DNA from 2 places in the Enteractinococcus fodinae genome. Region 2 is predicted to be linked to the other one. Evidence: riboswitches for the same ligand, from Rfam matches in the RefSeq annotation. Region 2 holds a riboswitch; the other holds the start of a gene.
What was found. A riboswitch is a leader RNA that binds a small molecule or an ion and turns the genes downstream of it on or off. The one in region 2 is predicted to bind S-adenosylmethionine.
Positions count from the first base shown of each region.

Region 1: linked by a shared signal. The riboswitch ahead of J2S62_RS00155 (acyl-CoA dehydrogenase family protein) and the one ahead of J2S62_RS10455 (LLM class flavin-dependent oxidoreductase) in region 2 are both predicted to bind S-adenosylmethionine.

Region 1 is NZ_JAVDYJ010000001.1:35,421-39,844, forward strand. Features, by position in the region: gene J2S62_RS00150 (formate--tetrahydrofolate ligase) at 1-731, shown strand, start outside; gene J2S62_RS00155 (acyl-CoA dehydrogenase family protein) at 827-2,128, opposite strand; SAM riboswitch class IV at 2,207-2,320, opposite strand; gene J2S62_RS00160 (hypothetical protein) at 2,903-4,060, opposite strand.
Region 2 is NZ_JAVDYJ010000001.1:2,244,456-2,248,879, forward strand. Features, by position in the region: gene J2S62_RS10445 (aldo/keto reductase) at 1-145, shown strand, start outside; gene J2S62_RS10450 (SDR family oxidoreductase) at 229-1,329, shown strand; gene J2S62_RS10455 (LLM class flavin-dependent oxidoreductase) at 1,402-2,808, opposite strand; SAM riboswitch class I at 2,802-2,890, opposite strand; SAM riboswitch class I at 3,170-3,258, shown strand; gene J2S62_RS10460 (ABC transporter ATP-binding protein) at 3,268-4,062, shown strand; gene J2S62_RS10465 (aliphatic sulfonate ABC transporter substrate-binding protein) at 4,066-4,424, shown strand, end outside.

The sequences.
Region 1 (4,424 bases), 2.2 Mb from region 2:
TTGCCGCCGACGCGGTCACCGTCGTCTCAACCGTGCGATCCCTCAAATACAACGGTGGTTTGTCCGTCGATGAGGTCAATAACCCCGGTGATGATCGCACCGGCCACATCGAGGCGATGGAAAAAGGCTCCGCGAACCTCGCTCGGCACCTAAAGAATGTGAAATCTTTTGGCGCTCCGGTTGTGGTGGCGGTCAACCAGTTCCCGCAAGACACCGAAGAAGAACTCCAGTGGGTCAAAGACTTCTGCGCCAAACACGATGTCCACGCCGAAGTGGTCAGTGTGTGGGCCAATGGTGGCGAAGGTGCCAAAGCCCTGGCCTCCCACCTGACTGAGGTTCTCAAGGACTCCGACGACACCGTACAGCCGATGTTCGGTGAAGACACCGGCATCCGGGAGCGCATCGAGCACATCGTGACCAACGTGTATGGTGGCGACGGTGTCGATTTCTCCTCGACCGCTCAACGGCAGCTGAAACAACTCGAAGAAGCCGGCCTCGATAAGATGCCCGTATGTATGGCAAAAACCCAGTACTCCTTCAGTGACGATCCCAAAGCCTTGGGTGCTCCTGACGGGTTCCGGGTGACCGTGCGCGAGCTCAACCTGCGTGCCGGTGCCGGATTCGTCGTGGCCCTGACCGGTGCCATGATGACGATGCCTGGCCTGCCTGCTAAACCCGCTTCCGACAAGATGGACGTTAACGATGAAGGCGAAATTCTAGGCCTGTTCTAACGCGTAACTGGTCACCGTAGTGTTATTCTCGCGGTTCAGGGCGCACCGTCGTTGGATGGTGCGCCCTGAACTATCAGCAGCGAGCGGCCAGGTATCTATCCCTGGCGCGGTTCTGAGTTCCGGGCAGTCGAGTGGTGCGGTGGGATCACGCCGTTGATTCGGTAGTTACCCACAGCCTGGGTACGATAAATTAAAGGTGTGTGGCTAGCGATGGTACGCGCATTGAGCCAGTGCTGGTGCAATTGATTGGATGCGATCGTCGCGGATGCTCCCCCGACTTCAAAAATCTGATTGGTGGCATCCAAAATGAGTTCTGAGACCACCAGACTAGCTTCAGATAGTGCAATATTTGCTCTCGTGTGCGCATCTAGAAAGACCGGGTCTTCCAGATCGGTATGCCCTTGAATTTGCACATAGGACTGCTCTGCAACGGCTGCTACACCTCGCACGATGTGTCGAGCTGCGGACACTTTGGCGGAGGCTTTCCCGATGACTTCATGTACCAGAGGATCTTCTGCAGGGGTCTCTGCTGTTGCGTGGTTGTAGGTCCGGCGTCGAGTGGCAACGTACTGGGTAATATCTTTTATCGCCGCTTGGCCTATGCCGGTTTGGGTAGCAATTAAGGCGATCCACAAGATCGTGTACGAGAGCACTCCGGTGGGCACATCGAATTCCTGGAGCCGGTTTTCAAGCACGGGAACCTCGTCGAGAATGGTCGTACCCGAAGCGGTGAGTCGTTGCCCAAAACCATTCCAATCGTCGATTCGTTTGACACCAGGGTGTTCTGCGTCGACGATTGCAAACAATGGTCCTTCGTCTTCATCAGCTGCACGCGACGCTGAAATGAGAAGGTAGTCGGCAAAGATCGCGCCAGTTGAATAAAATTTGTCGCCGGTCAGATGAGCAATGACTCCACCGGACGTGGGTTCCGCGTCGGTCCAATACACCGGGCGCTTGCCCGCTGCAGGGGGGAGTTCAACCAGGGCGTTACCAAAGATTTTGCCCTTGGCCACCTCAGCAAGCCACCATGCAGAGACTGCCCCTTGAGATTCATTCTGATGCTGTTCTGTGAACATGAAGTGCCCGTGTAGGGCTTGAGGTAAATTTGAATCTGCTTGTCCGAGGTCAACTAAGAGTTCGGCTAATTGCGGCAGGGATGCACCAATTCCACCATGCTCTCGAGCTAGACGAACGCGAGTAAAACCCGAGGTCCGCAATTTTTCAAAGGCATCAAACGCTAGTTCATGGTCTTGCTCCCGTTGCCTTGCACCAGCAGCGATCGTTTCGAACACCGGTGCAAAATGTTGGTGTAATTGCAGGTCAGTGGGCGAAACGTGTTCCGTAGCTTGTAGGAGCTGTTCGAACGTTGGTAGTGCAATAGTTGAAGTAGAAGTCATCGGTTTTCACTCGTTTCATGAAATTCGTGGCACTTCCGCACACGACAGCTCGCGCATATTGGGGAGCTTCAGTGAGAGGCACCATACTTGCCCACGATTTTTTCGCTGGGCCGAATCATCACCTAGAGCACCCCACTACGGTGAGAGGGTTGCTGTCCGGGTAGCTAGGGCTATACGCCGGATCTCAAGATTCTGTATTGCACTATAGCCTCGATTCACGACATGCATCAATTGGGAGCCAAGAAATAACCTTCAGTGAAGCAACGAATCTTCATAAGTCGCCATAACTTTTCATTATTCATAAAGTCACGCCGGCGCGCACGCCGATTAATCTGGCAGTCTTGAACGAGCAGTTTCGGTCGAGCCTTGACGATGCGCGCAAATCTCGGCCAGCGGTACGATAGGGCATCCAGCGCCAGGCTCCAGAAAAAGATGGTGAGCACCAGAATGTCGGAAAGTGAGCTAGCATCTCCTTGCAGACCTACCCCGGCGGCATCGGCCGCATGGACGATGAGCAGATCGGTCAGTCCAAGACCGCCGGATTCTCGCTGTCCAACGATTCATAGCAGCAACATGAGGCCCAGAGAGGTCAACGTCCCACGGACTATCACTTCCCACACGGGTACGGTGGGGATGAGCATGTCTAGCAACGTCTGCATGGGGACCTCCGAATGAGCAATGCTTCATCATGGCCGCTCATTTCCCCTGCTGTCTAGATCATGCACTCCCTTCAAACCTGGGCGACGAGGCCTCTTTGACGGGTGCTAAGGCGTCTCATGGAAGTTCTAGCGTCTCTATCTCGTCGAAGAACACATCGAACTGATAGTCCAGCAGTAACTGGGCCAGAAAACCTGCCGTTTGCAGATCCGGTACCCAGTTCAACACGACCCAGGCGGCATTATCCACGGACTGGCGCATGGCACGCTCGTAGAGCACCGCGGTGCCAGGGTCGCCCTCGGCAGCTTCTTCAACGAGCTGGCGAGTTTCGAAGATATCGGAGGAGACTGTGCCGATGACGCCACGATCCTGAAGTTTTTCGACCCGGGCCACGAGGTCCTCGACATACATCTGTCGAAGTTCCTCGGACGCGACCTCGGGATGCGGGTAGAGGCATTGCGAAGCCCAGGCGATGCCCATGGTGGCTTCGAGACGAGCACGGACTAGCGTCTCATCCCAGGGTTCCGGCGGAGTGTCTCCCTGGAGTGCACGCGTGATCATGGAGAGTTCATAGATCATCTGCTGGGCCGCACCGTCCAGGGTGGACACATCGGTTTGGCGGATTGGGTCGGGTTGGGGCGGGAAGCCGTCATCCTGGACGGGCTCGTCCGCATCCATTGGACGCAGGTCCAATTCGTGGACGATGGCCAGCTGCAAGCCTTCTTGCGGCAATCGGAACACCGGGTTCGCACCTTGCTCCAGAGCTTCGCCGGAAAGTTCTTGACCGAGCTCAGCGCCCACCGATGGCAGGATGCGATCCACCAAGCGAGCGTAGTTTCCTGACATAAAATGTGTGAGTAATTTGCGATTCCCGATCGTCGGTGCCCCATAGTTCAGCACAATGTGCGTGCCGAGCCGGCAGACGTCGTCAACATGTTGCCGGGAAAGGTACGTTGCATCGCCGGTCCGGCCCTGCATGTTCAAATCACGGTGGTACTGATAGACCGCACCGGTCAGCAACACCTGCAACCAACCGTAGACGCCGTGCGTCTGGATCAACTGCTGATGGGCCTGCACGACCTGAACTACCTGGGGTTTGGCCGCCAAGTTCCCAGCACGACTCGTCCATTTGGCAAACTCGGCGGTCGCTGTCGGTCCGTAGAGCTCGAAGCTGCGTTCGGTCAGCTTCTGGCCCGAAGTGGCCAGGGCTTTGAGACCACTCAGCTGACGGTGGCGTGCCAGGATGTTGTCGGTGTCAATTTGATAATCGGTCACGGCGCTATCGTACAAGCTCTCGGCAAGCTCGGCGTGATGTTGGTGCAGGTTCTCCGGGTGTCCCTTCACTTGGGAACGACAAGCATACGCTCCTCGGGCCGCAAGGTGTAAAGGATATACCCGCATTTGCATTCTCAAGGTGCGCCATCGACCCGAGATGCGCGTAATCAAATGTCGGTAGAGTTGATGTTTTGTTTGACTGTACTCACCTCCTCGCTGAGCAACAGGCCCACATCCTGGTCCCCTCTCAGCTTGCAGCATCCGGTGGTATAGAGGAATCATTTCGATGTGAGATCGGATGGTTGTCGGCAGACCAAGCGGAGTGAGATATCATCCAGACTCGACAGGCATCTTTGTTCTTTTC
Region 2 (4,424 bases):
GTGGCTTCTGGCCAAGGGCGTGACCGCTCCGGTTGCTTCGGCTTCTGCCCCGGACCAGCTGCCAGCTCTGATGGCCATCGCAGATCTGAAACTCACCGACGAGGAAGTTCACCAGCTCGATACGGCCTCCCAGCCGTTCGCCTAAGCTTCGATTCTCGACTCACGACGCATAGTGCGAGGGCGGCTGCCGCAGGGTAGCCGCCCTCGTTATACAGAAGGAATTCTTTGATGACATCCACGGTCGGATTAAATTTGACTGACTTGCCAGCCCACCCAGGAACGGTCTTCGTCGCCGGGGACGGTGGTCTGTTGGGCAGTTACGCTGCCGAGTTGTACCACCAGCTTGGGTGGACGGTCCACGGGGTGAGCCGTCGAGCGCTCCCCGAGGTCCCATGGGTCCACCACCGCGCTGACTTACTCGATGAACAGGCTGTTAGTGAACTGGCCCAAGTCGAAGGGCTAGCCGAGGTGACCCACTTGGTTTTCGGCGCATACATTGAACGTGACACCGATGCGGAACTCATCGAAATCAACGATGCGTTGTTAGAAAATACCTTAGAGGTGCTCCGGCAGGCCGGAGCGAACCTGAAACACGTGACGATCTATCAGGGCGGAAAAGCCTACGGGCACCACCTCGGGTTTTTCAATACCCCTGCCAAAGAATCAGACCCGCGACTCATCGGGCCGCATTTCTACTACACGCAAGAAGACCTCCTGCGCCAACGCGCACAAGAACGGGGTTTCGATTTCACGGTGCTGCGTCCCGAGGGCGTGACCGGGTACGCGACCGGCAACCCCATGAACCTGTTGTTAGTCATCGGGGTCTATGCGGCCATCAGTAAAGAGCTTGGGTTACCCTTGCGCTTCCCAGGCACCCGGACAGCCTACGACGTGCTCTACCAAACCACCGATGCCCAACTGTTAGCCCGAGCCACCGTGTGGGCGGGTGGGACAAAAACGGCTGCCGGCCAGGTCTTTAACGTCACCAATGGCGATCAGTTCCGCTGGTCACAACTCTGGCCGCGGTTCGCCGAGCATTTCGGCATGGCCTACGCCCCACCCCAACAGATGTCGTTAACCGAAACCATGCCGGCATTGGCCGAAATCTGGGACAGACTGGTGCACCGCCACGACCTGCAACCCACCCCGTATCACGAGTTAGTCGGGTGGGGTGTTGGAGATTTCTTATTCCAGCACGAAGCTGACAACATCACCTCGACCGTGAAGATCCGTCAGGCGGGTTTCGCCGATGCTCTCGATACTGAAACGCGTTTATTGGAACTCTTTGATCAGCTGGTGGAACAAAAAGTTCTGCCGCCATTGCGGTAGTGCGCGCGACAAAACGCCCACAACCAGCATGCTGGTTGTGGGCGTTTTCGCATTCTAGTCCCTGAACGGGTGTTAGACCAGTGAGCTGGCCCCGAGCTTATAGCTGGCACCAACGTGGGTCTCGGGGAGGTGGTCGCCCTGGCCGAAGAGTTTATGGCGCAGGGTGCCCTCGGAGTATTCGGTCTTGTAGCGGCCGCGTTCCTGGAGTTCTGGGACAACGTATTCAACGATGTCTTCGAAGGTTCCCGGGGTGATGTGGTAGGCCAGGTTGAAACCATCGACGTCGGTTTCGTCCTGGATCCTGATAAGCTCTTCTGCAACCGTGGCGCCGGATCCGATCAGGACCGGTCCGAAACCACCGACACCAACCCATTCGGCGAGTTTACGAACGGTCCATTCTTCGCCGTCGCCGGAAGCCCTGCGGAAGGTTTCGGCAGCCGATTGGATTGCATTGGATTCGATGTGGCCGATGGGAGCATCCAAATCATATTTGGAAAAGTCGGTGCCCATCCAACCTGACATCAGCGACAGCGCGCCTTCAACATCGGCATACTGGGCAAGATCCCGGTACTTCTCCTGTGCTTCGGCATCCGTTGCACCGGTGACAACGGTCTGCATCCCAAAGACTCTCATGTCATACGGGTCGCGGCCGGCTTCGACCAGTGCCGCACGGGTTTTGGCGATTGACTCGCCCAGCAATTCTGGGGTCGGTGAGTTCATAAAGGTGGCTTCGGCATGTTTGGCACTAAAAACACGCCCACGGGTCGAGGCGCCGGCCTGATAGATGACCGGGGTGCGCTGTGGCGACGGTTCGGTCACCGCTGCACCTGGTACCCGGAAGAATTCGCCTTCGTGAGCAATGTTGTGAACTTTGGTGAAGTCGGTGAAGACGCCTGATTCGCGGTCGAATTGCACCGCATCGTCTTCCCATGACCCTTCGAGGAGTTTGTAGATGACTTCGAGGTATTCATCCGCGTGGTCATAGCGACGATCGTGTTCCATCTGATCGTCGTTACCCATGTTGCGGGCCGCCGATGGGAGGTAACCGGTCACAACGTTCCAGCCCACGCGGCCGTTGGTGAGGTGATCCAGGGTGGCCAGGCGACGAGCGAATGGGAAAGGGTGCTCATAGGCGGTGCCGGCTGTAACCCCGAAACCGAGGTGCTTGGTCACGGCAGCCATGGCAGAGACCAGCAGGAAGGGGTCGTTGACGGGCACCTGCGCACCCGAGGTCAGTGCAGCATTGGAGTTGCCACCGTAAATATCGTAGGGCCCAAGAACATCGGCGATGAAGAGCCCATCGAACAGCCCTTTTTCTAGCGTCTGGGCCAGATCGGTCCAGTAGGACAGCTTATTGTAGTCTCGGGACTGGTCTTGCGGGTGGCGCCATAGGCCTGGTGATTGGTGTCCGACACAGTTCATGTCGAAAGCGTTGAAGAGGATTTGACGTTGTGATGCCACGATGAATGCTCCTTCCATCGGTTCTGGCGGTAGCACCTTCCCACACGGGTGGTTGCTGCGGCGTCGTCGAGCCAGATCTCTTAGCCGCTCTGGATGGTTACAGCTACCGATTCAAACACATTTGTCCCCAAGATTGCCAGTCGAATCGTCATATTGTTGCCTTGTGTTCGCTCCCCGAATCGTACACCCTAGTCAGCTATCAGTAACGTCGGCAGAAAACACTCACGGAGTTCATTCCCTGCCTTCGGGATAGTGGAGCAGGGCTGTCCCCCATCCACGGCAACGGTCGGTTCGCTCCGAACATGCCATTGTCCAGTAGGCAACGCACCGTAACAATAATTTTCCTTTTGACCCATGATCAGCATAGGATCGTTGAACGTAACCATCCAGAGCGACTGAGAGACTTGGCTCAGTGAAGTCGCAGCAACCACCCGAAGGGCAGGTGCTAACGCCAAGACTCGATGGAGTGATTTTTTCATGACGCTCACAGCATCCAGTCCTGCAGTAGTCTGCCGCAATGTCGGCCGAGCCTTCGGTACCAACGGCACCACCCGCCAGATCTTGACTGACATCAACCTCGAGGTCGCACCCGGAGAGATCATTGCCATCATCGGTGCCTCCGGGTCCGGAAAATCCACCTTGCTACGTGCCCTGGGCGGGTTGGATGTCGGATGCACCGGCCAGGTGCACATCCAAGACACTCCCGTGGCCGAATTCGATCCACGGTGTGCCATCGGGTTCCAAGAACCCCGACTGATGCCCTGGGCGAGCGTGGCGGACAACGTTGCCCTGGGACTACCCGACGGAACGGGCAAAGCTGCTGGCAAACACCGCGTCGATGAGCTCTTGCAGCTTGTCGGTTTGGAGCACGCAGCCGATCATCGCCCGCGGGAAATCTCCGGCGGCATGGCCCAACGCGCTTCCTTGGCACGTGCGATGGCCCGCGACCCCGAAATCCTGTTGTTAGATGAGCCCTTTGGTGCCCTCGACGCGTTGACACGCATCAAAATGCAGCAACTGCTGTTGGACGTACATGCCAAAACCGGTACCACCACAGTGATGGTCACCCATGATGTTGACGAAGCCTTGCTGCTGTCAGATCGCATCATCCTGTTGGATCACACCCCGCACATCGAAGGCGCGACGATTGCCAATATTTTCACTCCACCCGTACCTCGGCCACGCGCCAGCCATGACCCCGCACTAGTTTCGTTACGGGAGCAACTGCTGACCGGTTTGGGCGTACAACCACTTGCATCTTCGAAAGGCTAACTCATGTTACTTCCACGCAAAACACTTCCCGCTGCAATCCTGGCCGGAGCGCTGGCACTGACCGGATGCGCCGGAGAAAACGCTGACGCCGGTGAGACCGAATCGCTGCGCATCGACTACGCCACCTACAATCCCTTGTCGCTGATCATCAAAGACCAAGGCTGGTTGGAAGAAGAACTTGATGGCGAGGTTGAATGGGTCTTTTCTGCTGGCTCGAACCGCGCCAATGAAAACCTGCGCGCCGAGGCTATCGATGTCGGCTCTACTGCAGGCTCAGCTGCCCTACTATCCCGTTCAACCGGGACACCCATTCAGACCATTAGCGTCGTTGGCAACGTCGAATGGACCGCACTGGTCGTTCC